Regions from separate parts of the Shewanella sp. SR43-4 genome, predicted to be linked through region 3. Evidence: predicted binding sites of a transcription regulator. Region 3 holds the regulator's gene; each other region holds the start of a gene.

Region 1 (10,124 bases), on a different contig from region 3:
CGCTGATGTAACACTTTAAAAGCTCCTCACCGCTATCTAATTACCACTCATCTTGTTTAATTGTTCAGCAACCACATCTAGCAAAGCCGCTTTCTACAGCATTTCCGTCAAGCCACTATTGCAATACTTATGATAATCATTATCATTCGCATAAATATTAATAGAGGTCCCATGTTATGTCGCCACTGCGTTTATCACTACTTGCTATAGCTTGCCAAAGTGTATTGTTTCCCGTTTATGTTCATGCCCAAACACCTATTCCATCGCCAGAGATTATTGCACCAGCATCAAGTGATTCGAGCAGTGCATCAGACTCAGAACACTATGAGCGAATGACGGTTTACGGCAGACAAAATCAAGTAGTAATGAACTCAGGATTAGCGACTAAATCTGATATGTCGCTTATGGAAACGCCTGCAGCGGTAGTGATCGTTGATGAGACACTCATCGACTCACAAGGCATCACCAATATGCAGGATTTAGTGCGTAACATAAGTGGTGTAACCCAAGCCGGTAATAATTATGGTATTGGCGATAACATAGTCGTGCGAGGGTTAGGTGCAAACTACACTTACGATGGTATGTATGGCGGCGCAGGTTTAGGTAACACCTTTAATCCCACTCGTTCATTGACTAATGTGAGTTCTGTTGAAGTTCTCAAAGGTCCAGCAACAGGGCTTTATGGTATGGGCAGCGCGGGCGGTGTAATTAACCTTATTGAGAAAAAGCCTGAGTTTGTCAGCAAACAACTGTTTGAAGCCGAAGTAGGTCAATGGGATACCTACTCTCTTATGGCTGATTCTACTGGCGGTATAACTGACGACCTAGCCTACCGTCTAGTGGCGAAAACCGCCCATAGTACCGGTTATCGAGATCTAGGTACCGATCGCGATGAAATATATGGCTCGCTTAAATATGTGCTTAATGAAAATCAAAACATCATGCTATCAACGGCTTATATTAATGATGCTATTCCCGTCGACTCAATAGGCCATCCTATCCGCATCTATAATGCCGCCTCTGTCGAGGGCAAAACCGCAGGGGAAGTGAACTGGCAGGATTTGGTCAATGATCCAACCAATAATGGCTTACAGCTAACAGATCAACAACGTCAACAATTAGCGGATTCATTAAGTGCAAACGATGGCTTAACACCTTATCAATTTGGACATAATGGTCTTATTTCACCGATGGCGAAAGACAACAAGGGTGAAGAGTTACGCTTTAAACTCAGCCATAATGTGTACTTAACCGATAATTTGTTTTTAAATCAGCAGTTGCAACACCGTGATTACGAAACCAGCTTTGCACGTCAAACTGGGGCTTATAATTACGTTTATTGGCGACGAAATGGCGTTATTAATGCCGATCCCCGTGCGCCTTTAGTTGAGGATGGCACCTTATATCCTTTTGCCGCCCGTCGTCAGGAATATCGCAAAGTCTCGGCAGAAGAAAAGTCGTGGCAGTATTTTGCTGATTTGCGCTATGACTTCGATATCGGCAATATCAGTAACGAATTACTGATCAATGCTAACTTTGAAGACCGCGACATCCGCTTTAAACAATATTCGATTTACGATGCCGATTACACCTTGAAAGATGCCAATGGCAATCAATCCTATCAAGGAAGCTTGCCGTACATTTATGACATCCGTAACCCCAATTGGGGCGAGGGAGAGTTTGAAGAGTACGATCCGTTATTAACCAGTAATTATAATAAATCAGTAACGGCATGGGGGTTAGGTATACAACATGTGGGCTATTTAGGCGGCGGATTTACCAGCCGTATTGGGTTTGCTTTTAACGAAATCAAACAAACTTACCAACACTTAGGCGTTGATGCTCGTTACAGCAGTAGCCTAGCGGATCCACAACCAGAAGCAGACACCACAGATAACGGTGTAACCTACAATTTAGGCCTAACCTATATGCCTACTGATGATATCTCTGTATTCATTAATCACTCTAAAGGTCGCACGACTTATAGTGTATTAGGTGATGTAAAAGGTAATGAAGCTGATCGTGATGATTCACAATCAATCAGTAATGATTTGGGTATTCGGATTAAAGCATTTGATGACCAATTACTGGCATCATTAGTATTGTTTAAAACCTCACGAACCAATGTAGCCTACAGCAATCCAGATTACGACAGTAGCGCAGTCACGCCTAACATTGACCCGTACTTTTATAATGGTAGCGAAGACACCAAAGGAGTTGAATTAGATCTTAATGCATATTTAAGCGAACAGTGGAAAGTCAACGTTAACGCAGTTTACCAAGATGCCAGAGACAACCAAAACCCCAATAGTAATGATTATGGACAACGCCAAAAAGGCATACCTTATGTTACTGCAGGCGCTTGGGTAACTTATGCCGCAGCATTGGGCTTACCTGCGCCACTGTCATTAAGTTTAGGCGCTAAATATGTCGATGAACGCAGCACGCAGTCTAGCTCATTTGGCATACCTGACGGTTATGTCCCCAGTTATAGCGTCATCGACTCGGCTATTAGCTATGATGTTGAACGTTATAAAATTCAACTGAACATTAATAACCTATTTAATCAAACGTATTTCGATAAGGCCATGTTCTTAGGGGGTCTTCCTGGCGAAGAGCGTAATGCGAAGTTAACCTTAACTTATCGTATTTAAAACATATCAATCGGGATTTTGTTTGCTCGAAATCTAGATCTCAATTTAGCGCTAAATTGAGTAAAGAGATGATGAAAGCACTGCCTGTGGCAGTGCTTTTTTTATCGTTATCTAATGAGCATAATTGACTATTTAGGCTACATGTAGGATAAACGAAGCATTAATTCAATAGCTTATCTTAGGATGTTATTTGATGGCTAATACCATTTTTAGTCCATACACATTAACCAATGGTGCGATCATTGCCAATCGCTTAGTCAAAGCGGCAATGGAAGAGAATCTTGCCAACGTTCAGCAACAACCAGATCAAGCATTGTTCAACTTATACGATGCTTGGGCCAAGGGCGGTGTTGGATTAATGATTACCGGTAATGTGATGATTGACCCTTTAGCCATGACAGGCCCTGGTGGTGTGGTACTCACATCCAGCAGCGCACTTGAGCCGTTTATCCAATGGGCCAAAATAGCCAAGCAAAATAACGCCAGGGTGTGGATGCAAATTAATCATCCAGGCCGTCAGGTATTTAAAGCGATGGGGGGCAAAAATATTGCACCTTCAGCTGTCGCACTTGATTTAGGTAAACACTCATCGATGTTTTCTCAGCCTAAAGCAATGACAACCACTGACATTGATGATGTTATCCAACGCTTTGTCACGACCGCAAGAATGGCTCAACAAGCGGGTTTTGATGGTGTACAAGTTCATGCCGCACATGGTTATTTGTTAGCGCAGTTTTTATCACCGTTAACTAATCAGCGCGATGATGAATGGGGCGCAAGCTTAGAGAATCGAGCCAGGTTATTAATTGAAGTGGTCAAGCAAATTAGGCATAAATGTGGTGCAGATTTTGATATTGCGGTAAAGCTTAACTCAGCCGATTTTCAACGCGGTGGTTTTGATGTCGACGATGCCGAAAAAGTGATTAATATGCTCGCACCGCATCAAGTTGAAATGGTCGAGTTATCCGGCGGCAGCTATGAAGCCCCCGCAATGCAAGGTCGCAGCGCCGATGAGCGCACCTTAGCTCGAGAAGCTTACTTTTTACATTTAACCGCACAGTTAGTTCTGCGTAGTCCAATTGCGTTGATGTTAACGGGAGGCATTTATCGCCTGCCTGTTGCGCAACAAGTCGTTGATGCCGGCTTTACCTTATGCGGCATTGCCAGCGCCCTTGCCTTTTATCCTGACTTAGCCAATATATGGCGCAGCAAACCTGAGTTCACCCCTGCGATGCCCACGGTGAATTGGCAGAGCAAACCTTTAGCCGGGCTAGCGACTATGGCAGTCATTAAACGCCAGCTTCGCCGAATAAGCCAAGGCAAACACCCTCAAATTAATGACTCCCCCATATGGAGTTTATTGGTCGATCAATTTAACACCAGACAACGTACTAAACGTTATCGTTATGGTTTAGGTCTTTCTAATGATCAAAATGTAAACGATTAGCCTCTTAAAAATTAACGTGCTAATAATGAACCAGCTAACCATTAAAGCGCTGGCATTAAACGACTAGTCTTAAAAAACGCTAGCGCTTAAAACGATAAATCTGCTGATTGCTACTTCCGCGCCATAATAACGCGGGATCGGCTTTATCTTGTTCAAACTTACCGTCAATAAGTACATCGACTAATGCCACCACAGCTTGCTGCTGTGACGTGAGATCGGCCTGTTGGTAACCAGTCCATAACCAAATGTCTTTATCGGGACATTCGGTATTTACCCTAGTCACTAATTGCAATACGGCTTCCAGGTTAGCCGGATGCAGTGGGTCACCACCACTTAACGATAGGCCGCGCCGATAAATACGGCTGTCGGTTAAATCAGCAATAATCTGATCTTCTAACGCTTGGCTAAATACATGGCCAGCATCTACACGCCAAGTACTTTGGTTATAGCATCCCTTACAGGCATGTTCACAACCGCTAACAAATAAGCAGCAACGGGTACCTTCGCCGTTGATCACATCAACACTATGGTAAGCACTGTAATGCATTATAAATGCTTCACTCTGCGTTTAACTTCTTCTTGCTTACCAAAGTTAAACGGCCGCGCATCAGGACTGCCTAAATAACCACATACACGGCGAGTCACCGATACCCTACTAGGCTCATGGTTACCGCATTTAGGGCAGACAAAGCCCTTACTGGTACAATTGAACTCTCCAATGTAGCCGCAATCGTAACACTCATCTATCGGGGTGTTAGTGCCGTAATATGGCACCCTGCTGTAGCTGTAGTCCCAGACATTTTCCAGTGCTTCAATGTTGTTTTGCATGTTAGGAAATTCGCCGTAGCAAATAAACCCACCATTAGCGATGGCTGGATAAGGTTGTTCAAAATCAATTTTATCAAAAGGATTCACTTTCTTTTCAACATCTAAATGGAAACTATTAGTGTAATAGCCTTTGTCAGTCACCCCAGGTACTACACCGAACTGGGTGGTATCAAGTAGGCAAAAGCGACTACATAAATTTTCACTTGGGGTGCTATACAAACTAAAACCATAACCGGTTTCTTGCTTCCAAGATTCAGTGGCTTGTTTTAGATGATGAATAATGGCGACCGCTTTTTCACGTAGTTGCGCGTTATCAAACACATGCTCAGCATTGCCATATAAAGCATTAACCGTTTCGTGCAGGCCAATAAAGCCTAACGAAATTGACGCACGGCCATTTTTAAAAATGTCGCTAACATCATCATCGGCATTTAAGCGTACACCGCAAGCACCTTCCATGTATAAAATCGGCGCAACACGGGCTTTAACCCCGGTTAAGCGTGCAATCCGCGTATCTAACGCTTTGCGAGCAACTAACAAACGTTCATCGAGTAATTGATAAAAACGCTGCTCATCTTTACCCGCTTCTAACGCAATACGCGGTAAGTTAAGGCTAACCACACCTAAATTATTGCGACCTTCATGTACTTGTTGACCATCTTGTTCATAAACCCCCAAAAAGGAGCGACAACCCATGGGGGTTTTAAATGAACCAGTGACTTTAACCACCTGATCATAATTTAAAATATCTGGATACATACGCATAGTTGAGCAAGTTAAGGCCATCTTTTTGATGTCGTAATTGACGTCAGTAGCTTGATGATTGACGCCATCTTTAATGGCAAACACCAATTTAGGAAAGACGGCCGTTTTGCGGTTTTTACCTAAACCAGCCATGCGCACAGTTAACATCGACCGCTGAATTAAGCGAGACTCCCACGACACACCTAAACCAAAGCCAAAGGTCACAAACGGCGTTTGGCCATTGGCGGTATGCAAGGTGTTGACTTCATATTCCAACGACTGGAATGCATCATGACACTCTTTTTCGGTTTGCGTCATTGCATAACCTTCGACATCGGCTACTTGCCATTTGCGAGCCACAGCAAGGTGTTTTTGATAACTAATTTGCACAAACTCAGCCAACACTTCATCAATACGGTTAATGGTTGTACCGCCGTAAATATGGCTCGCCACTTGGGCAATAATTTGCGCAGTCACCGCCGTTGCTGTTGAGATGGATTTAGGCGGTTCAATTTCAGCATTACCCATTTTAAAACCATGAGTTAACATGCCAGCTAAATCAATTAGCATGCAGTTAAACATCGGGAAAAATGGTGCATAGTCGAGATCATGATAGTGAATTTCTCCTTTCTCATGAGCGCTAACCACATCTTTAGGTAACAAGTGAGTTTTAGCGTAATGCTTGGCAACTATCCCTGCGAGTAAGTCTCGTTGAGTTGGGATCACTTTGGCATCTTTATTGGCATTTTCGTTTAAAATGGCATTGTCTGATTGCTCAACCAAACCACGAATAGCGCAGTTTAATTTACTCTGAGTCTCACGGTGAGTGTCACGGTCGTGTCGATACTCAATATAGTGACGTGCCACCGACTTAAACGGTCCTGACATTAATAAGTTTTCAACTGCATCTTGTAGCTCGTGAATATCAACTTCGGTTTTGCAAGCCATTTGCTGCTCAACCGTTTGCGCTAACTGCAGCGCATATTGATGGTCAGCTTGACCTGCAGACTCCATTGCAGCCACAACAGCCTCTTTGATCCGACATCCATCAAATGCTGTCCGGCATCCATCCCTTTTCACGACTACAAGCATACAACCATCCTTACAAGCACTATATATAGAGCTTTAATTTACAAAAGACACAATATAGAGTGTATTAGATACATTAACGCTGAGCATTACTTTGATCCAGATCATAATTGTCGGCAGTACTTTTTATTGCAAATAACTTGCTATTCGCAATAAATATTGTAGGTGTGGAAAATGATTTTTATGACGGGAGATCGCATGGTAGAAAAAATTGAAAATAGCATCGCGATGTAAGATTTTGGCAAATAAGTTATCTCATAGGTAACCGTGTAGTTGTGGTTTTTAGCCGTTCAAAATGATGATCATTTCGATAACCTGGCATCAAATACAGCGTTAATGACAGTATCAACCGTATAAGTGACGTATTCATTACGACAAGATGAATACTCAGGACGAAGAGGCGCGACATGAGATTGAATAAGTCGAACTAATACAGATTGCGCCGATTAAACGCATCCCAGAATAAATAAGCGCCCTCTCCTTGATGCTGAACATCCATGTGATACCAATATCTGTACCACGATTGACAGGCACTGACTGATTAATCACCCATTAAGCACTTAGACGCGAACGGGTATATTGCCATCAATATACCAGTCCGACATCGCCTAAGTGTTACTTTAAGGTTGCTTCAATTAAATGGTGAATATCTTTGACTGCCTGCTCACCCGCTTCAATAGCCTCTTTGGCGCGATGAAACTCCATGGTACCAATATCAGCCACATCGGGCACAATACAAATATCAGGTGGCTCGCCCATTAAACGCGAACGTTTATGGCGTTGTTCTAAAATATCCATGGATTGTGACATCACCGCCAACATACCAGGATGAGATTTTGAGCTGCCCATGGCCAGCTTATCGGTTAAGCCACTCATGTACTCTTTGCCTTTCCCCCATAAATCCATAAAGCCGGTTTCAAGCTCACGCTTTTGTTCAATAGGTTCTGACTTACTGGCTTTGCGGCTTTTTACTTGTTCTGGGATCAAATGCATTTGGCCTCGGCGATGAGCATTTAAATCTACCGCAATAACTACATCAACGCCCATCGAACGGGCTAATGAAACAGGAACCGGGTTGACGACTGCACCATCGACAACCCATCGATTACCTTGCTGCACGGGTGGTAAAAATCCAGGCATCGAACATGAAGCACGCACCGCATGGCGCAAGTCACCTTCTTTAAACCAAATCTCTTGCCCAGAATATAAATCTGTCGCCACCGCAGCAAACGGGCGCTGCAGTTGTTCAATATTAAGGTCACCAATACGGTTAGCTAAAACATCAAACACTTTCTCACCACTAATAAGTCCGCCTTTACGCCAGCCTAAATCCATTAGGCCAAGTACATCCCAGCTTGAAAAGCCACTGACCCAAGTTTCAAGCTCAGCCAAATGATCATTGGCATAAGCTGCGCCGACTAACGCCCCCACCGAACAACCAGCCACTTTGTCTGGGTAAATGTCTAACTTGGCTAACCCATTCAATACCCCAATATGTGCCCAACCTTTAGCGGCTCCACTGCCTAGCGCTAATCCCACAGTGAGCTTTGTCATCTTTGTTCCTTCCATACTCTGTATTCATCTTTACCATAAAGCTCGGCTTAGTCGACCAATGACCTCGTCGAACTCAGGCAATAATATAATGCTAAAAAATAGCATAACTAAAGCGACTCTTGTTGGCTATAGCAAGGTGAAACAGCTATAATCGTCGGCTTACATTTTTTAGGGGATCTACCTTTGCAATTTACCGATTTTTCGTTGGACAAGCGCCTGCTTGACAGTTTAAAGCACCTTGGCATTTCTACGCCTACCGATGTTCAAGCGCAAGCACTTCCCATTGCCTTATCAGGTAAAGATTTAATGGCATCGTCTAAAACCGGCTCAGGTAAAACCTTAGCGTTTTTGTTGCCTGCTATGCAGCGAGTGATATCCACCAGAGCATTGTCGAAAAAAGATCCGCGGGTATTGATTTTGTTACCTACGCGAGAACTCGCCCAACAAGTTTATGGCCAATTACGTTTATTAGTTGCTAATACCCAATATAAAGCCATTAGCGTACTTGGTGGTGAGAACTTTAACGACCAAGCTAAAGCCTTGGCCAGAGATCCGCATTTTATCGTTGCCACACCAGGGCGTATTGCCGATCACTTACAACAACGCCATTTATATTTAAACGGCTTAGAATTGTTGGTGCTAGACGAAGCCGACCGCATGCTCGATTTAGGTTTTGCCCCGCAATTAAAGGCCATCAACGATGCCGCCGATCATAAACGTCGCCAAACCTTAATGTTTTCGGCCACTTTGGATCATGACAGCATAGGTGATATTGCAGCAACATTACTGAAAACCCCAAGCCATGTTTCCATTGGTGAGTCTTACAGTGAACACAAAGATATTGAACAACGGATTATTTTGGTTGACCATTTAGACCATAAACAAGCCTTGTTGCAGCATATATTAAGCCAAGAACAGCATAAGCAAGTGATTGTATTTACCGCGACGCGTTCAGATACAGACCGTTTAGCGACCCTGTTAGCCGCACAAGGTTTTGCGACCTCAGCGCTCAGTGGTGATTTGAAGCAATCGGCTCGTAACCAAATTATGGATCAATTTGCTCGAGGCCAATCGCAAATACTGGTGACTACCGATGTGGCATCACGTGGCCTTGATTTAATCAACGTCTCCTTAGTGATTAACTTTGATATGCCAAAGTTTGCTGAAGAGTATGTCCATCGTATTGGCCGAACAGGTCGCGCAGGCGCTAAAGGTGATGCAGTGTCGTTTGTGGGCCCTAAAGATTGGGACAGCTTTAAAAAAATCCAACTATTTTTACGTAAAAACTTTGACTTCACTGTAGTTGAAGGTTTAAAAGCCAAATTTAATGGCCTAAAAGACAAGCCTCAAGCAGCTAAAGCCGGTACCAGTGCAAAAGCCGCAGTAACCAGCAATAGAGCTAGCGTGGCGAAAAAAGCCAAAGCAGCCCCTAAGAGTGATAAACGCTTTATTACCGGGGTTGATGTAGGTGATGCACCTGTGCGCCGTAAAGTTAAACCGATTGTCATTATTGAAGACGACGGAACAACAGAAGACTAAACGGCACATCAATCGCTGATAAACTGCGATGACAGAATAATCAATGTAGGGCAGAACACTGCCCTACAACAAATGAACAATAACGAGCATGCTAACAGCATTATCGTATGAATAAACCAGTAAGGATTAACATGAAAATTTGTGGTGTGGAATTAAAAGGCGGCGAAGCCATTATCTGTTTACTGACCTATGAAGGCGAAACGTTTAACGTGCCAGCATGTCGTAAAGTTTCATTCAGTATTTCACAATCAGCTAGCACGGAATCCATT
Region 2 (10,124 bases), on a different contig from region 3:
ATTGCTTATAAGGCCTTCATGCGATTCCTATTTTTAAAGGAAAAGAAAACCGAAATGCTTTTTCTAGTAACATCAATGGCACCAATAAGACCGATACTGACAAGGTATTGTCATATTAATGTATCAACCACAGCTTGTTTAGCGGCAACGAGAGTACTGATGATTCTCGGTTTTTCAAGTGGATTGCTGCACAGTAGCAGTGCCATGGCCGCTGAGGTTGAGCAAGAGTGTCAGCGAAACTTTAGTTACTCTATTTTTCTCAGTGGTCTGCACATGGGCAACATGACCCGCACCGAGAACTGGCAGGGTAAATCAGCCGTTATTACCTCAACAAGTAAAGCCAGTATTTTAGGTATTGGCACTCAATACCAGCAGCGCACTGAGTTATCCTGGTCAAATACCACTCATGAATGGCTAACGCATAAGTTTCATCAACAAGTGACCGGCTTTCGTGCCCGAGACATGCAAGTCACTCTAGAAAATCACGGTCTGGGCTCTCGTGTTGATGTTGATGGTGAAGTCAGCCATTACCAATCAAATAGCATACCGCTCAGAGATGTTGATACCTTAGCCATTCAAATTCGTGAGTATTTACTCAACGGGCGACAGCAATTTGCGCTGATAAGACAAGCCTCTGATGCGGTTGAATCCTATCAGTACTATGTTAAAGACTCACTCACCTCTAACATCGCACCCTGGGGAGAATTACAACTTATACCCGTTGAGCAAACTGGGGCGGAAGAGGTGACTTACTATTTTGCGCCGAGCATAGATTATCAACTGGTAAAAGCACATTACCATGGGATTATTTTACAAGGGAATATTGAGTTAGACAGTTACGAGTCATCTTGCGACGCTTTGAGCAATAGTTAATCGCTAACGTAAAGAGGTGATAAGCGATGTCCTCTGAATAGCTTGTTGTCACCGATAACAAGCTTAAATGCCGCTCATTGATCCCTTCATGCTCCATATTATGGCGATTCAGTTTCAGTTATCAGTGTTAGTCATAGGGTTAAGCTGACGTTAGGTATATCAGTCGCGCTACAATCCGCTTTTTTCCTGCCCTATTTAACATCACTCCTTCAGGTTTTTGTTGTCCAATGCTTATCCCGAGTTCAGGTTAAATAGACAGTGTTACTGCTAAAAATAACCAAGTTGATGAAGAGACATATGTGCTTAAGAGGATAGTGTTAGCGGCGTTAAAACATACCGCGATCTGCTGTTATGGAGATAACTGAGGTTAAGATTATATTAGCATTAGTGCTGGAAGGTTTAGATTCAGTTGGGTAAACAAATACCATTCATTTTCGCCCTGAATATCAGCGATTAGGTTAAACCTCAATAGTTAAATCCCAACAGTTAAGCCGTAATCCTAACCCTTGTATGTAAAGTTCAATACCGCCGCGGCAATCCATTTACTGCAAGATATTTGCTGAAGTCGCTTAACTGAACAGATCAACTGAAATACAAGAAACCGTACAGAATAATTTATCGATTAACCTTCGTGGGCTAATTTGGGGGTTATCTGTAACTGCTGGGTTAATGCTGTTGTCTGTTTATGGCTACTATTTTCCGCCGCATATTGACGTTTAGCCACAATTTGTACGCCTTCAGTGGATAATTTGAGGTTTAAATCGCTTTCAGGCACACAGCAGCAGGGCAGACATTCGTTAGACTTAAGCTCTGCCAGAGGTTTGGAGAGGTAGCTGACTTCTCCAGATATGATTGTGGTTTTACAGGCACCGCAAAAACCGTTTCGGCACTCTGAAAATACTTTTACTTTTTTCGCTTCAAGCGCTTCTAGTAAGCTTGAGTGTTGGCCGTCAAATAAAATAACCGGCTGTCCTTTCAAGCTTACAATAGGCGCTTTTTTGAAAAATGTTTTATAGGTCAAAATCTAAAAACTCATCGCCATCAACAGAAGAATCAATTTGTCCTACAAGGTATGAAGACACTTCAACTTCTTGTGGGGCAACCTGTACTGCATCACTTTCTAACCAGTTTTTCATCCACGGAAGAGGATTTGACGATTCTTCGTATGGCTGCGGTAAATGTACCGATTTCATCCGCTGATTAGTAATAAATTCAACATACTGGCACAAAATCTGCTCGTTAAGACCAATCATTGATCCATCTTTAAATAAATACTTGGCCCATGCTTTTTCTTGTTCTGCCGCTTTGACAAATAAGTCGTAGGCTTCTTGCTTACATTCAGCTGCAATCTCAGCCATTTCAGGATCGTCTTTGCCGCCTTGCATTAAGCTTAATATGTGTTGCGTACCGTTAAGGTGCAAGGCTTCATCACGGGCAATCAGGCGAATGATTTTAGCATTACCTTCCATGACGCGACGCTCAGCAAAAGCAAATGAACATGCAAAACTGACATAGAAACGAATCGCTTCTAAAGCATTAACCGACATCATGCACAAATATAATGACTTTTTCAGTATGCGTGAGTTAACGGTAATTTCTTTGCCGTCGATCACATGAGTGCCTTCACCTAACAGGTTATTTATCTGGGTAAGGTGAATTAAATCATCATAATAAGCCGCAATATCACCGGCACGCTTTAAAATTTCATCATTTTGCACAATATCGTCAAACACCACAGAAGGATTGTTAACAATATTACGAATAATATGAGTGTACGAACGCGAGTGAATCGTTTCAGAAAATGACCAAGTTTCAATCCAGGTTTCTAATTCAGGTAGCGATACTAACGGTAAAAACGCTACGTTAGGTGAACGCCCTTGAATAGAGTCGAGCAAGGTTTGGTATTTAAGGTTTGACAGAAAAATATGTTTTTCATGGTCAGGTAAATCACCGAAATCAATTTTGTCGCGACTGACATCAACTTCTTCTGGGCGCCAGAAGAAACTTAATTGCTTTTCAATCAGTTTTTCAAAAATTTCATATTTTTGCTGATCGTAGCGTGCCACATTCACGGATTGACCGAAAAACATAGGTTCTTTGGTCGAATCGTTAGGTATTTGACAAAATGTTGAGTAAGCCATTATTTAGGTGTCCTGAAAACGCATTTTACAAAAGCGGGGAAGACCCCCGCTAAATATACATAAAGTGAAGATTAAATTTTACACGCACCGCCACCGCAGCCATCGTCTTCTTCTTCGACAGCAATAATGTCGTCAAATTGATCAGAAGCACCGTCGCGAGTGTTATGATAATACAATGTTTTAATCCCTAGCTTGTAGACACTTAACAGGTCTTTAAGCAAGGTTTGCATTGGTACACGACCGCCTTCAAAACGGCTTGGGTCATAATTGGTATTGGCTGAAATCGCTTGATCGATAAACTTCTGCATTAAACCAACAAGCTGGATATAACCATCATTGTTTGGCATATTCCACAGCAGTTCATACTTGTCTTTAAGCAACTCAAAGTCTGGTACTACTTGCTTTAACTGCCCGTCTTTACTGGCCTTAACGCTGATCAATCCACGTGGAGGCTCAATACCATTAGTCGCATTTGAAATTTGCGATGAAGTCTCAGAAGGCATTAATGCAGACAAGGTCGAATTACGTAAGCCGTACTGCTTAATATCGCTACGTAAACCTTCCCAATCCATGTGCAATGGTTCGTCACAAATTTTATCTAAATCGCGCTTATAGGTGTCGATAGGTAAAATACCTTTCGAATAAGTTGTCTCGTGGAATAACGGACATGCACCTTGCTCTTTAGCTAAGTTCATTGACGCTTTGAGTAAATAGAACTGAATTGCTTCAAAGGTTTTATGAGTCAGGTTATTTGCTGAACCGTCAGAGTACTTTTTACCATTTTTAGCCAAATAGTTGGCAAAGTTAATCACACCAATACCTAAAGTACGGCGATTCATTGAGCTGGTTTGCGCGGCTTTGATTGGGTAATCTTGATAATCAAGTAAGTTATCTAATGCACGCACAGCTAAATCTGCTAAAGGCTCAAGTTCAGATAAATCCTTAATCGCACCTAAGTTAAGCGCTGATAAAGTACATAAGGCGATTTCACCGTCTGGATCGTCAATGTTAGTTAACGGTTTAGTCGGCAAGGCAATTTCTAAACATAAGTTAGATTGCTTAATCGGTGCTACTTTAGAGTCAAATGGACTGTGCGTATTGCAATGGTCGACGTTTTGAATATAGATACGGCCAGTAGAGGCACGTTCTTGCATCATCAGTGAAAACAATTCAACTGCTTTGATCTGCTTTTTACGTATGCTGCTGTCTTGCTCATACTGCAGGTATAAACGTTCAAATTCGACTTGGTCTTCAAAGAAAGCATCGTAAAGGCCAGGCACGTCAGATGGACTAAATAAGCTAATGTAGTCGCCTTTGATTAAACGTTGGTACATTAATTTGTTTAGCTGCACGCCGTAATCAAGATGACGCACACGGTTGTCTTCAACACCACGGTTATTTTTCAGTACTAGCAGTGATTCAACTTCTAGATGCCATAACGGGTAGAACAGTGTTGCTGCACCACCACGGACTCCGCCTTGGGAACAAGACTTAACCGCCGTTTGGAAATACTTGTAAAACGGTAAACAGCCGGTGTGGAATGCTTCACCGCCACGAATAGGGCTACCTAAAGCACGAATACGGCCTGCATTAATACCAATACCAGCACGTTGGCTCACGTATTTAACAATAGACGATGCCGTAGCATTGATTGAGTCTAGGCTGTCATCACACTCGATGAGTACACATGAGCTGAATTGACGTGTCGGTGTACGAACACCCGCCATGATTGGCGTTGGAAGTGAAATCTTAAATAAAGATGTCGCGTCATAGAAGTCTTTAATGTACTTCAAACGGATTTCTTTTGGATAACGAGCAAACAAACACGCTGCGACTAAGATGTATAAAAACTGTGCGCTTTCATATACTTCGTGAGTCACACGGTTTTGAACCAAGTATTTACCCTCTAGCTGCTTGACTGCGGCGTAAGAGAAATTCATGTCACGCCAGTGATCAATATAGCCATCAAGGATGTCTAATTCTTCACGGCTGTAATCCGCCATGATGTGCATGTCATATTTACCAATTTCAACTAACTTGGTGACATGATCGAATAGCTTAGGCGGTTCAAATTGGCCAAACGCTTTTTTACGTAAATGGAATACCGCTAAGCGGGCTGCCACAAATTGGTAATCAGGTGACTCAGGAGAGATCAAGTCAGCCGCGGCCTTAATGATCGTTTCATGAATGGCTTCAGTTGGAATGCCATCAAAAAACTGCAGATGAGATCGAAGTTCTACTTCAGATACTGAGACGTTTTTTAATCCCTTGGCTGCCCAAGTGATCACGCGATGAATTTTATCTAAATCGATCGATTCACGTTCGCCACTGCGTTTAGTGACTGTCATATTGCTATTCATTGAAGAGAGGCCTTGGTTCTATATCTAATCATGTGATCTGTTGTTGGATGCAGTGCTGCTGGGTTCGATCTGAACCCGTTACAAAACAATTCCATGTTAAAACAATCAACTTGAAGGTACTCACAACATGGCAGTAAACCACCAATACGTTCAGTTAACATCTATCTCCTTGTTATGCTGTGGAGTAGAGTTTTGATTGTCGGCCACACACAAGATATGGTGTTATTTAAAATCTAAGATACAAGATAGTGAGGTTTGAGTTTTTTTGCAAGCCACAATTATATTAACTTCTTGTGGATAACTTGAGGATAAACGGCAGGGTTAGTGACAGCTAACCCTAGAGCCCAAATTTATAACGTGTTTTTTATAAATGATATTTTTTCAACCATCAAATAAGAAAGTTTTGATCGCTAAAATAAACAGCGATCGAAAATTTACCCTCAATTTTAGATTGATCTTTTAGGGCTTTTGATCGGTAAGTGATTGTGAGCATAATCTTTAGCCAATGATGCATTCAGAGGTGTATTTTCGATGAATCGATCTCAAAAAGACGACGGAGTAAAAAAGTGTTTTAATGCTGCACCATGTTCAAATTGGCATGTTGCTGGCCATGTATTCGGTGTGTCGCTGGGTGATAAATAGCCCCATAAGGCAATGCCACCTATCATACTTGCGTTGCGAGCGGCGACTAAATCACGCTCAGCATCGCCTAGGTATAAAATACTTTGAGGTGCGATGGCTATTTGTTGAGCGGCTAATAACATCGGCGCAGTATGAGGTTTAGCGTGACAGGTACTATCGCCGCTGATCATGGTTTTCAGTTTGTCGGTTAAGCCCAGCTTTTGTATTAATGGCCGAGCAAATCGAGCAGGTTTATTGGTGACGACACCGTAGGGAATGGTTTGGGAATCTAATAGGGTTAAGAGTTCGGGTAAATCGTCGAACAAACGGCTGTGATCGCCATTAATGCGTGCATAATGGCGCAGTAGTGCTTGTTGAATATCAAGTTGGACGTGTTCATCTGCCTGTGGTATGGCGGTCTTGACCAAATATAAACTGCCATGTGAAGCCGCATGGCGCATGGTTTCAAGCGTTTGAACCTTAAAACCGGCTTCGTCTAAACTCAAATTTAATGCTTGGACTAAATCAGGTGCGGTGTCGGCTAAGGTGCCGTCTAAATCGAACAGTACCCCTTTAATGTCGTGCATATGCAAGAGTTAGCTCCTCACAGAGAAATGGCAGTAAATCCACGCAGCCTTTAATAGCGTTATCGGTATAACATAACGCTATTAGGCTTCATTTATGTTTTTCACTGTTGCAACAGTGAAAAACATAGGCTGGCTAGTCTATTTTTTGTGTGGCTATCATATAGTTAACATCGACACTCTTGGTGTACTTAAATACACCTGATAGAGGATTGTAGGTAATACCTAATGCATCTCTGCACAATAAATCGGTGTTATCGACTAATGCCATCAGTTCAGATGGGCGAATAAATTTACTGTGATCGTGGGTGCCAATTGGAAGCATTTTTAATAGATATTCAGCGCCGATTATGGTTTTAAGGTATGACATCATATTGCGGTTAATCGTCGAGATAAACACAAAACCATTGGGTTTTACCATGTCACAACATGCTTGAATTACCGATTGTGGATCCGGTACATGCTCAAGCATTTCCATACAGGTTACTACATCGTATTGCTCGCGGTGCGTATCGCGGTGTGCTTCGGCGGTAGTTTTAAGATAGTTAACCGCTACCCCAGAATCTAATGCATGCAGTTTTGCCACTTCAAGTGGTTCAGTTCCCATGTCAATACCATCAACGTGTGCACCCAGGCGAGCCATACTTTCTGACAAAATGCCACCGCCACAGCCGACATCAAGCACTTTCTTATCGAAAATACCGCCAGCGGTTTGATCAATGTAGTTTAAACGCAGTGGATTAAGTAAGTGCAATGGCTTGAACTCGCCATTGAGATCCCACCATGTTTGTGCCATGGCTTCAAATTTTGCGATCTCTTGCGGATCAACATTGGGTGTCGATTGTTCAGCGTGTGACATAACTTAACCTAAGTGTCTAATAAAGTATGAAGGCTATTATAACGATAACCTTTGTGAATAGTAGTCAACAATGGCTTGGCTTGTTCACACTTGCTCATAAAACATCCACTTAAGCCAGCTTAATTGTAAAATTGTGCTCTTAACTGCTTAAAGCATCAGCAAATTGGCTTTGATTATGACTTATTTATCAACCTATATTCATGTGCCAATAATATAAATTCGCTGAATATATTAGCTTTTTTATCATTTTTAAGAGTCATAGAGCATTTGACAGGTCTTTGTTCTGGCGACATTAATTATCTGTGTTAGAATGCCAAATCACGTTTTTAAGCTAGATAATAATATGGAAGTTTTATTGTCAGCTCACTTTAGAGGAACGCGCAGTTTATGACTGATCTGGCATCATCTATTTCGCCAATTAACATCGAAGACGAACTTAAGAATTCTTACCTTGATTATGCCATGAGCGTAATTGTAGGTCGTGCATTGCCTGACGTTCGTGATGGGTTAAAACCTGTTCACCGTCGGGTTTTGTTCGCAATGAGCGAATTAAAAAACGATTGGAACAAACCATATAAAAAATCCGCTCGTGTCGTTGGTGACGTAATTGGTAAGTATCACCCACATGGTGACACAGCTGTATACGATACTATTGTACGTATGGCGCAACCATTCTCGCTACGTTACACCTTAGTTGATGGACAAGGAAACTTTGGTTCTGTCGACGGTGACTCTGCAGCTGCGATGCGTTATACCGAAATCCGCATGCAAAAGTTGGCGCATTCATTATTAGCCGACCTTGAAAAAGAAACTGTGGATTTTGTGCCTAACTACGATGGCACTGAGATGATCCCTGCGGTGTTACCAACACGCGTACCGAACCTATTAATTAACGGTTCATCGGGTATTGCGGTTGGTATGGCCACCAATATTCCACCACACAATTTAACTGAAGTGGTCAAAGGCTGTTTGGCGTTAATCGAAGACCCAAGCTTATCGATTGAACAGTTAATGGAATACATTCCAGGTCCAGATTTTCCAACGGCAGCATCGATTAATGGCCGCAAAGGTATTATTGATGCGTACAACACCGGCCGCGGTCGCGCGATCATGCGTTCTAAAGCGGAAATCGAAACGGAAGAGAATGGTCGTGAACGTATTATTGTTCATGAAATTCCATATCAAGTTAACAAGGCGCGTTTGATTGAAAAAATCGCTGAACTTGTTAAAGATAAAAAATTAGAAGGTATCAGTGGCCTACGCGACGAGTCTGATAAAGACGGTATGCGTATTGTTATTGAAATCAAACGCGGTGAAGTGGGTGAGGTTGTATTAAACAACTTATATGCTCAAACACAAATGCAGTGTTCTTTTGGTATTAACATGGTGGCATTGACCAATGGTCAGCCTAAATTGTTTAACCTTAAAGAAATGCTTGAGTGTTTTATTCTTCACCGTCGTGAAGTAGTTACCCGTCGTACAGTATTTGAATTACGCAAAGCCCGCGAACGCGCCCACATCCTTGAAGCACTTGCTATTGCACTGGCTAACATCGATCCGATCATTGCACTGATTAAAGCCTCGCCTACACCGGCTGAAGCTAAAGCTAAATTAGTCGCACAAGGTTGGGAGTTAGGCCATGTACAAGGCATGCTTGAAAAAGCGGGTGACGATGCAGCTCGTCCAGAATGGTTAGAGCCAGAGTATGGTATTCGCGATGGTCAGTACTATTTAACTGAGCAACAAGCACAAGCTATTCTCGAGTTACGTTTACACCGTTTAACCGGTCTTGAGCACGATAAAATTTTAGCTGAGTATGAAGAGCTATTAGTACTTATCGCAGGCCTGTTATTCATTCTTCGTAATCCATCACGCTTGATGGAAGTGATTAAAGAAGAGCTAGAAGAAATTCTTGAGCAATACGGTGATGAGCGTCGTACGATTATCAACGCTAACGAAATTGATATGAGTCTTGAAGACTTAATCAATGAAGAAGACGTTGTAGTAACCTTGTCTCACTTAGGTTATGCAAAATACCAAGTATTGTCCGACTACCAAGCGCAGCGTCGTGGTGGTAAAGGCAAAGCGGCAACTAAAGTAAAAGATGAAGACTTTGTTGAGAAGTTATTGGTGGCGAACACCCATGACACCATCTTATGTTTCTCTGACTTTGGTAAAATGTATTGGTTAAAAGTGTATCAATTACCTTTGGCCAGTCGTACTGCCCGTGGTCGTCCAATTGTTAACTTATTACCACTTTCTGACGGTGAGCACATTACTGCCATTCTACCGGTACGTGAGTATGCTGATGATAAGTTTATCATTATGGCTACAGCACACGGTACCGTTAAGAAAACAGCATTAACGGCGTACAGTAACCCTCGTGCAAACGGCATTATTGCTGTGAACCTAAAAGACGGCGACCAATTAATTGGCGTTGATATTACTGAAGGTAGTGACGACATTATGTTGTTCTCTAACGAAGGTAAAGTGGTTCGCTTTAATGAGAAAGCGCGTGATTCTGAAACCGGTGAAGTGAAGATTGATGCTGAAACTGGCGAAGAAGTGATTGCATTGCGCCCTATGGGCCGTACTGCAACGGGTGTTCGTGGCATTAAGCTTGATGCTGGCCAAAAAGTGGTGTCGTTAATTGTGCCTAAAGGTGACGGCGCTATCTTAACCGTAA
Region 3 (10,124 bases):
TTCAAGTGATCACGGCGAAAAAAGTTGCCACTCCAACATTAATATTTGATGAAGTTGATGTGGGTATTTCAGGTCCAACAGCCTCTGTCGTCGGACGCATGTTACGCAGTCTTGGCGAGTCGACCCAAGTGTTATGCGTCACCCATTTGCCGCAAGTTGCGGGTAATGGTCATCAGCACATGTTTGTGAATAAATTTAATAAAGGTGGCAACACAGAAACGACCATGCAGGCCTTGGATAAAGAGCAACGGGTGAATGAACTTGCACGCTTATTGGGTGGCGATGTCATAACCGAAAACACCTTAGCTAACGCCCGTGAACTATTGCAATAATCGTTACGCACTTATAAAAAGCAAATCAATATGTTAACGTAAAGTTAATATGGATTTACGGATAAATCATAATGATCAAAGTAATAAAGGGCTTGGGTGTTGTTGTCGGACTAATGTGCAGCTTACTAGTATTTATTGTTGTCTGTTTAGTGGCCATTAACGCCACAGACAGAACAAAGTCACCTAACACGCTTTTAGTTGAAACTTGGTTAAAACAACAATCGATTGACCCTGCTCAAAATGGTTTTGTATATTTGCAAGCTTTTAGCGGCACTATTGAGGATGTAACGGCTAAAGAAATGGCCACGACATTAAGTTTCAATGATGAAGAAAATCAACTATTAAGCGATTACAAAAAATCGTGTTATCAAACAGATGTAGCAAGCTGTAATGAATTTATTGAAAAAAATCACGATAGTATTTTACAAGCAATTAAGGCACATAAAGCCAATATCACCCATTATAACAAGCTGATTGAAATGCCTTATTGGCAAGAAGATATTCAGTATTTAACACCTGAGAGTCTATTTAAATGGTTACCACTACTTAACTTACGAGCAATCAGTGAACTTAGCGTTTTAATCAACTTTGACGGGGCCACTAAACTTAATGCCAATGAGGCCTTGTTAACATTTTTAACTACAGATGCTCAATTCTGGAATATGGTTTATCACTCATCTCGCTCTATAGTCAACCATATGATTGCCGTTAGCGTCATCAAATCTCAACTTAACTTTGCCAGCACTGTAGCTAAGACCCTCGATAGCGCGTTTGTAAATAAAGTCACCACTTGGCAAACGCCATTCGAATTAACTAACAACGATTTTGAGAGAGTATTTTCTGGTGAATGGCAGTTTGCTCATAATGTCAGAGAACAAATGTTAATTGAAGTGCAGTCTGATGAAGTCGCCTTTTATGAAAAATGGCTAGCAGATGCTTTGTATAAGCCCACAGACAGTGACAACCTTATGGCTGAGTATATTGTAAGCTTAGTAAAGGAACCGGTTTCAACGAGCTCTGCTCACACAGTCATAAAGCCTGATTACTGCTCTCTTGACAATTATATAAAGCAATTATGGATGTCACGCTACAACCCGATTGGTAAACTATTTAACTGCACAGTTTATGAAACAGATTATAAGCAACGATTAACTAATATCAATACAGAGTTAGAGCAATTGCGCACTAATCTACTTACCGGAACATCATCTTAATAAATTCACTTCGACTGATTTTATTGAATGCCGTTAGCGAAAAAGAGCACAAATGGGCTCTTTTTTGTTTTATAAATCTTTATATATAAAGTGCTTAACCTGAAATCGAGATAAAGATGAGAAGGTAATAAAAATGAACTTATTTTACCACCTCGCGCGCTAAACTTATTATTTTAACAAGATTCAGCATCTTGCGACTGAATGCATCGATAACAAGCCTATCAACTCAGTGAGGAAAAAAAAGGACTTTTTGATAGTCGTTTGTTATCCAAAATTCAGGTTACTTATAAATAATAAACCGCAAGTTGCACCCCGATTAACGAAAATACACCCGCTAATACGTCATCAATCATTATCCCAAAACCACCATGCACTTTGGCATCGAGCCATCGGATAGGCCATGGTTTAACAATGTCGAAAAAGCGAAATAGTACAAAACCAAGTGCTAACCACATAAAACCTAAAGGCGCTGCAATCATGGTAATCATCAATCCAACAACTTCATCCCATACAATAGCACCATGATCGTGCACCCCCATGTCCTTAGCAGCTTTTCCACAAATATAGAATCCAGCAAGCATGCTAATACAGGTAATGATTAAGTAATGGGTTAAGCTTAATTGTTGCATCAAAAGCACTAAAGGTATCGCAGCTAAAGTACCAAAGGTACCCGGCGCTTTTGCTGCTTTACCACTGCCAAAGCCTAGTGCCAAAAAGTGTATTGGATGGACTAATGACAGCTTTTTAACAAATTTATCTTGGGTTAATAGTCTCATAATATTCACATTAGAAATGTACAAAGCCACGTGAAATGAGGTTAAATTCCTGGCCATCATCGACTAATTTTAATTTATCACCAGCACAGATTTGACCAATTTTAACGAATTTCACCCCAGCATGGATCAAAGCAGTATTGATTGCACCGCGCTGTGACTCAGGTACAGTAAATAACAGCTCATAATCTTCTCCGCCAGTTAATGCATAACTTAAAGCATCTTCACGGCTGAGGTTAGCTTTGATTGATTTTGATAACGGAATTTTATTTACATCGATTGTCGCTCCCACTTTCGATGCCGTTAACACATGACCAATATCGGATATTAAGCCATCAGATAAATCAATAGCACTTGTTGCAAGCGTTCGCAGTGCTTGACCTGCCAAGACTCGAGGTGTGGGGTAATAATGTCGATTAATCAGGTATTCTTTATCTTCAGTATTGACGCTTTGGGCACCTCTGAGAATATCAAGACCCAATGCTGAGTCACCTAAAGTACCAGTGACGTATATCCAATCGCCATTTTTGGCACCAGCACGAGTCAACGCAGTGCCTTTTATCACTTGGCCATTAATGGTGATACTGATACTGCGCGGTCCCCGAGTGGTATCGCCGCCGATTAAGGCTATACCGTAGTATTCGGCAATCTCAAATAAGCCTTCACTAAAGCTGGCTAACCAGGGTTGATCAACGCTAGGTAGTGTGAGAGCTAAGGTAAACCAAGCAGGTTCCGCCCCCATAGCAGCAAGATCAGAAAGATTAACCGCTAACGATTTGTACCCTAAAGCATGGGCGGGGATGTCGGCTAAAAAATGAACCCCCTCAACGAGAGTATCACAAGAAATCGCAATGGATTTATTGTCTGCAGGATTCACTAACGCACAGTCATCGCCGATGCTTAATTCAACATCGCGCCTTTTTTGGCCTTTATTGCGGAAGTAATGTTCAATGAGTTGGAATTCTTTCACATTCAGTCTGGTACGGTAAACCGTCCACCTTAATTTTGAAACCATTAACAACAAATGAAAACGGTATCCGAAGATACCGTTCTGGTGTTACTTATGCTTCACTAACTTATCAAGCAAGCCGTTAACAAATTTGTGACTATCTTCAGCACCAAACGCTTTCGCTAACTCGATACCTTCGTTAATCGCCACTTTAAACGGCACATCTTTACGGAAGGTCAACTCGTAAGTTGCCAGACGCACAATGGCTTTTTCTACTGGTGACACTTCTTCAAAATTACGATCAAGATGCGGCTTTAATAGCTCATCAATTTGCGATGTTTTTGATGCTACACCAGTTAACAACTCACGAAAATAAGCGACATCAACACCGTCAGTGTTCTGTTCAGTTAAAAACTCATGTTCTACGTCAGCAACTTTGTTTTTACTTAACTGCCATGAATAAATGGCTTGAACGGCTAAACGGCGGGCCTTACGGCGCTCTGAAGGTTTCATACTTTTCCTACTATTACAGCTGTTGTTCTAGTTGTTGCAGTACATTAACCATTTCAAGCAAACTAAGGGCTGCTTCGCCACCTTTATTGCCTGCTTTAGTACCTGAGCGCTCAATAGCTTGCTCAATGGTATCTGTGGTTAATACACCAAATGAAACAGGAAGATCATACTCTAATGCAACTTGTGCAAGACCTTTATTACATTCACCAGCAACAAATTCAAAATGAGGTGTTCCGCCACGAATGACAGCACCTAATGCAATGATACCGTCAAACTTGCCACTTGCAGCAACACGCTTTGCGGCAAGGGGTAATTCAACTGCACCAGGGACGCGAACAACAGTAATGTTGTCGTCACTAACCTGGCCAAAACGCTTTAATGTGTCTATTGCACCATCAAGCAAACTTTCAACTAAAAAGCTATTGAATCGCGAGATCACGATCGCCACTTTGGCATTTTTCGCTTCGATATTACCTTGAACTACGTTCATTCTATCTTACCTAAATTAGCTAAAGCACCCGGCTCGGGGCAAAAAGAGGCGTTATAATATCACAGCCAAAAGCCCTGAGCGCTATGCAATTAATGAAATTGTTAAATTTACCACGAGCTAAAATTATTCAGCTATATAATCAGTCACTTCTAAACCGAAACCCGACAGTGAATGGTAACGTTTTGGTGAGCTTAATAAGCGCATAGTCGTAACACCTAAACTCGACAGAATTTGCGAGCCTACGCCAACACGACGAGATGTTCCTTGCCACATTGCTGGCGCTGGAGATTGACCATTGTCTTCAGCTTCGAACGCTTTGACTTTGGCCAATAAGTTACTTGTATGTTCATCATTACCCAGCAACACTAAAACACCACCTTCTAAAGCAATCCTTGCCATGGCTTTTTCTAATGGCCAACTGCGCTTTTGATCACGTTCAGAATGCAGCAAATCATTGAAGGTGTTTTGTAAATGAACACGCACCAAACAATTTGATTTTACTTCATCTTTAATCAAGGCGTAATGTAATTGATTATCGATAGTGTCTCTAAAGGTCACCATAGTAAACTCACCAAAACGAGTGGGTAATTTACACTGAGCTTCGCGAACAACCGTGGTTTCGTTGGTATTACGGTACTCAATCAAGTCGGCAATAGTGCCTATTTTAATGCCATGTTTTTCACTGAATATTTCTAAATCCGGACAGCGAGCCATAGTGCCATCCTCGTTTAAAATTTCAACTATCACGCCTGACGGTTCACATCCTGCTAAGCGCGCTAAATCGCAACCCGCTTCGGTATGGCCAGCACGAGTTAATACCCCACCTTCTTGCGCCATCAATGGAAAAATATGTCCAGGCTGTACCAAATCAGAGGCTTTAGCATCTTTAGCAACGGCAGCTTGAACTGTTACAGCACGATCATGGGCTGAAATACCTGTGGTCACCCCAGTTGCTGCTTCAATTGAAACCGTAAAATTAGTTGAAAACTGGGCGTTATTGTTGGTCACCATTAAAGGTAAGTTAAGCTGCTGACAACGCTCTTTGGTCATGGTTTGGCAAATTAATCCGCGGCCATAAGTGGCCATGAAGTTGATTGCAGCTGGCGTCACTTTATCAGCGGCCATAATCAAATCGCCTTCATTCTCTCTGTCTTCATCATCCATCAAGATAACCATCTTGCCTTGACGAATATCTTCAATGATTTCTTCTATGCTATGTAGCGCCATTGTCAGACCTTTATTGATTAAGTATTCGATTTAAACCTTAGGCATTAAATCTGTTTATACCGTGTGTTTTTACACTTCGGGTACTGGGTACGAATGATATTTTACGGCAACAACTAACGCAAAAAACCTGATTTAGCGAGTAATTCCATGGTCACGCCCGATGAAGGTTGTGCATGGTGAGCTTCTGGTTGCATTAATCGTTCTAAATAACGGGCAATTAAATCCACTTCAATGTTAACGCTATCACCGACTTTCAAATGCACCAGCGTAGTTTCGCCCGCAGTATGAGGCACTATGGTTAATCTGAAGCGATGACCATCAACTTCATTGACGGTTAAACTAACACCGTCAATGGTAATCGAACCTTTGTGAGCGATGTAACGACTTAATTGCGCTGGTGTCGATAACCAAAACTCAAGCGCTTTACCTCGATAAGCACATTGCTCTACTTTTGCGATGCCATCCACGTGGCCGCTGACCATGTGCCCCCCCAACCTTGTGGTTGGCGTAACCGCTTTTTCAAGATTAACCTTTTGGCCGACTTGATAATGACTAAAACCGGTTAACGCGACAGTTTCAGCTGATATATCAGCAACATAACCATCACCTAAACGTTCAACAACCGTTAAACACACACCATTAGTCGCAATGCTGTCACCTAGCTTTACATCGGTTAAATCTAGCTTACCGCTAGCAACCGTTAAGCGAATATCGTCACCTTTTCGATCAATTTTACGTAATGTGCCAAGGGCTTCGATTATCCCAGTAAACATAATGACTCACTTTTTGCTTATAAACTTTGCTCTTGCTCGGGTTTTCGCCTAAGCACTCGCACATTAATACGATTGATTATATCTAAGGATATATCGCTTATCTTGTCCAATGCTACGCTCATCAATTAATTGCAACGACGGTGTTTGATCCATCGCACTGTAATCGGGTAGCTGCAACATATTACGTCCATGGCTGCCTAAAAGTTTAGCTGCCTGATAAAGCACTACTTCATCAGCGAGACCTTGAGCAACAAATGCGCCGGCTAACGTTGCCCCGGCTTCAACTAACACGCTATTGCTATGCTGACCTAAATACGTTAGCAAAGCTAACAAAGGGATTCTACCTGACGAGTCACACTCTAATTGCAGAAAATCAACGTGCTGTGGAAAGTCAATTTTGACCTTGTCAGAATATGCACAGCCTGAAACCAGTAAAATAGGACTTTGAATCGAAAATAACTGCTGGGCTGACGTTAATCTAGCTTGGCTATCAAGCACCACCCTTAAAGGTTGGAATATGTCTTCTTGCGTATGATAAGTGGTTAATTCACCAAGCGCTTCATAACGGACATTTAAGCTAGGGTCATCAACAAGAATAGTTTCAACCCCAGTGATTAATGCGCAATGCCTCGCTCGATACTTTTGCACATCGGCCCTGGCAGCGTCACCGGTAATCCACTTTGACACTCCATTCGACAGGGCTGTTTTACCGTCTAAACTGGCGGCTATTTTCACTGTCACCCAAGGCAAGCCAGTTTTCATCCGCTTCATGAAACCCAAATTTAGCGCATAAGCTTGCTCTGTCAGTAATCCGATATCAACTTGAATACCTGCATCACGTAACATGCTGATACCGCGGCCAGCAACCTGTGGATTGGCATCGGTAACAGCAATAACAACTCGAGCGACCTTGGCATTAATTAAGCCTAAAGCACAAGGTGGTGTACGGCCGTAATGGCTACACGGCTCAAGAGTGACATACGCGGTAGCATCTTGTGCCGAAAAGCCATTATCGCGAACCATTTTAAGCGCATTGACTTCGGCGTGGCCTAGGCCTGCACGCTGGTGATAACCTTCACCGATAATCTGACCATTGGCGACAATGACGCAACCGACACAAGGATTTGGCCGAGTGGTATAACGACCTTTCTCGGCGAGTGCTATCGCACGGCTCATCATTTGAGTGTCGAAGGTAGAAAAGTTAGCCATATTAGGTAATCTCTTATTGCTCAGATGCCGTCATAAAAAGATGATTTTTGTCGCCATTACTTTTGTAATTTGGCAATGGCCTCACCAAATTGTGATACATCTTCAAATGCTCGATAAACTGATGCAAAGCGGATATAAGCAACTTTATCAAGGTTCATCAACTGTTCCATCATAAGATTACCAATCATTTCAGAATTAACTTCGCGTTCGCCCGTTGCGCGCAGCGTTGATTTGATTTTAGTCAATGCTTGTTCAATTTCATCGATTGAAACAGGACGTTTTTCAACGGCACGCAGCATGCCGCCACGCAGCTTTTCTTCATCAAAGGGTTGCCGAGTACCGTCACGTTTAATCACTCTGGGCATCACTAATTCTGCACCCTCAAAGGTAGTGAAACGCTCATGGCATTCGGTACATTCCCGGCGGCGACGAACTTGGTGACCATCAGCCACTAATCGAGAATCTATAACTTTGGTATCGGTCGCGCTACAAAAAGGGCAATGCATTGAGCCTCCTGCAGAAAAAAACAAAATGGCCGCTAACAATTAGCGGCCATTAAAGTTTATCCTATTTGTTGAGCAAGGTTAACCTAAACCTTTTCAACAGGCATCAAGAGACGATTAACCGTATACAGGGAATCGAGCACATAATGCCAACACTTGACCTTTCACTCGTTCAGCCACTTCGGCGTTAGATGCATCATCAAGAATGTCACAAATCCAGCCGGTTAACTCTTTCGCTTCTGCTTCTTTAAAGCCACGACGAGTAATTGCTGGTGTTCCAATACGAACACCAGAGGTGACGAATGGTGAACGTGGATCATCAGGTACTGAGTTTTTGTTCACGGTAATGTTGGCATTGCCCAATGCAGCATCTGCTTCTTTACCCGTTAAATCTCGGCCAATTAAATCAACCAACATTAAATGGTTTTCTGTACCGCCAGAAACAATTTTGTAACCACGATCTAAAAACACACTTACCATAGCTTTAGCATTTTTAACAACTTGCTGTTGATATACTTTAAACTCTGGCTCTAATGCTTCTTTAAATGCAACCGCTTTACCGGCGATAACATGCATTAAAGGGCCACCTTGGCCACCAGGGAATACCGCTGAGTTCAACTTTTTATATAAGTCTTCATCATTAGCTGCAGAAATAATAATACCGCCACGTGGGCCAGCCAATGTTTTATGGGTTGTTGAGGTCACAACGTGTGCATGAGGCACAGGCGTTGGATAAACATCTGCAGCCACTAAGCCAGCAACGTGAGCCATATCAACAAGCAAATAAGCACCAACTTTATCAGCAATCTCACGCATTTTAGCCCAATCGACTATGCCTGAAAATGCCGAAAAACCGCCGATCATCATCTTAGGCTTGTGCTCAATAGCTAAGCGTTCCATTTCGTCATAGTCAATTTTACCTGACTCGTCGATGCCGTAAGGAATGATGTTGTAAAGCTTGCCGGAAAAGTTAACTGGTGAACCGTGAGTTAAGTGACCGCCGTGGGCTAAGTTCATACCTAATACAGTGTCACCTGGCTTTAATAGCGCCATAAATACCGCACTGTTAGCTTGTGAACCAGAATGAGGCTGCACGTTGGCATATGTGGCACCAAATAATTCTTTTGCGCGTTCAATCGCTAATGTTTCAACCACATCAACGTATTCGCACCCACCATAGTAACGCTTACCTGGATAACCTTCAGCATACTTGTTAGTTAACTGAGAACCTTGCGCTTCCATCACACGTGGACTGGTATAGTTTTCAGATGCAATCAATTCAATGTGTTCTTCTTGACGACAAGTTTCATCTTCAATGGCTTTAAATAATTCTGGATCATAATCCGCAATATTCATCGCTTTCTTCAACATGGTAGCTCCAACATCATTATCTATATAGTAGGGTTGCGGCGTATTCTACTCTGCAACGATAATGATTTACAGTATAAACAACATGAAATTCACTGTGTTCTGAATACAAAACGATTCATGTTTATGCCAATAGACTGGCAAATTTTAGATCTTATGTGGCCGAAAAAACACTCAGGAGCAAATCACACAATTGCCTGTTGAGTTCAGCCTATAATACAGTAGAATTATCATCATCTTTATTGACAATTAGACAGTATTATTATGGCTCAGTTTGTATACAGCATGCTTCGTGTGGGTAAAATTGTCCCGCCTAAAAAGCAGATTTTAAAAGATATTTCATTAAGTTTCTTTCCTGGCGCCAAAATTGGTGTGCTCGGCTTAAACGGTTCAGGTAAATCGACATTACTGCGTATTATGGCCGGCATAGACACTGAAATCGAAGGTGAAGCACGCCCAATGCCTGGATTGAAAATTGGTTATTTACCCCAGGAACCTCGCTTAAATGAGCAACAAACAGTTCGCGAAGCCGTTGAAGAAGCCTTAAGTGAAGCTAAAAATGCCCTAACCCGTTTAGATGAGGTTTATGCGGCTTATGCTGAGCCCGATGCTGATTTTGATGCCCTCGCTAAAGAGCAAGGTCAACTAGAAGCTATTATCCAATCTCAAGATGCCCACAATATAGATCATATTCTGGAACGTGCAGCAAATGCGTTACGCCTCCCCGATTGGGATGAAAAAATAGCTGTACTTTCTGGTGGTGAACGCCGGCG

What was found. Region 3 encodes NrdR, which represses ribonucleotide reductase genes. Its sites were predicted from a motif close to AAACACNANATNTNGTGTTT; they were not measured.
Region 1: a site for NrdR is predicted at 6,780-6,799, ahead of nrdD (anaerobic ribonucleoside-triphosphate reductase). Genes of this name have one in related genera too.
Region 2: a site for NrdR is predicted at 5,580-5,599, ahead of nrdA (class 1a ribonucleoside-diphosphate reductase subunit alpha). Genes of this name have one in related genera too.

What each region holds. Positions count from the first base shown of each region.
Region 1 covers NZ_JACJEB010000025.1:3,167-13,290, reverse strand. Annotated here, with positions in the region: gene H5123_RS19265 (TonB-dependent siderophore receptor) at 177-2,654, shown strand; gene H5123_RS19260 (NADH:flavin oxidoreductase/NADH oxidase family protein) at 2,848-4,101, shown strand; gene nrdG (anaerobic ribonucleoside-triphosphate reductase-activating protein) at 4,181-4,648, opposite strand; gene nrdD (anaerobic ribonucleoside-triphosphate reductase) at 4,648-6,765, opposite strand; gene rssA (patatin-like phospholipase RssA) at 7,378-8,316, opposite strand; gene H5123_RS19240 (DEAD/DEAH box helicase) at 8,500-9,855, shown strand; gene H5123_RS19235 (DUF3010 family protein) at 9,987-10,124, shown strand, end outside.
Region 2 covers NZ_JACJEB010000004.1:59,722-69,845, forward strand. Annotated here, with positions in the region: gene H5123_RS05535 (hypothetical protein) at 205-873, shown strand; gene yfaE (class I ribonucleotide reductase maintenance protein YfaE) at 1,496-1,894, opposite strand; gene nrdB (class Ia ribonucleoside-diphosphate reductase subunit beta) at 1,884-3,014, opposite strand; gene nrdA (class 1a ribonucleoside-diphosphate reductase subunit alpha) at 3,086-5,374, opposite strand; gene H5123_RS05555 (HAD family hydrolase) at 5,917-6,588, opposite strand; gene ubiG (bifunctional 2-polyprenyl-6-hydroxyphenol methylase/3-demethylubiquinol 3-O-methyltransferase UbiG) at 6,716-7,438, opposite strand; gene gyrA (DNA gyrase subunit A) at 7,826-10,124, shown strand, end outside.
Region 3 covers NZ_JACJEB010000007.1:177,014-187,137, reverse strand. Annotated here, with positions in the region: gene recN (DNA repair protein RecN) at 1-332, shown strand, start outside; gene H5123_RS10250 (hypothetical protein) at 404-1,546, shown strand; gene H5123_RS10245 (phosphatidylglycerophosphatase A) at 1,831-2,322, opposite strand; gene thiL (thiamine-phosphate kinase) at 2,333-3,289, opposite strand; gene nusB (transcription antitermination factor NusB) at 3,377-3,781, opposite strand; gene ribE (6,7-dimethyl-8-ribityllumazine synthase) at 3,795-4,271, opposite strand; gene ribBA (bifunctional 3,4-dihydroxy-2-butanone-4-phosphate synthase/GTP cyclohydrolase II) at 4,395-5,498, opposite strand; gene H5123_RS10220 (riboflavin synthase) at 5,612-6,271, opposite strand; gene ribD (bifunctional diaminohydroxyphosphoribosylaminopyrimidine deaminase/5-amino-6-(5-phosphoribosylamino)uracil reductase RibD) at 6,335-7,480, opposite strand; gene nrdR (transcriptional regulator NrdR) at 7,537-7,986, opposite strand; gene glyA (serine hydroxymethyltransferase) at 8,101-9,354, opposite strand; gene ettA (energy-dependent translational throttle protein EttA) at 9,616-10,124, shown strand, end outside.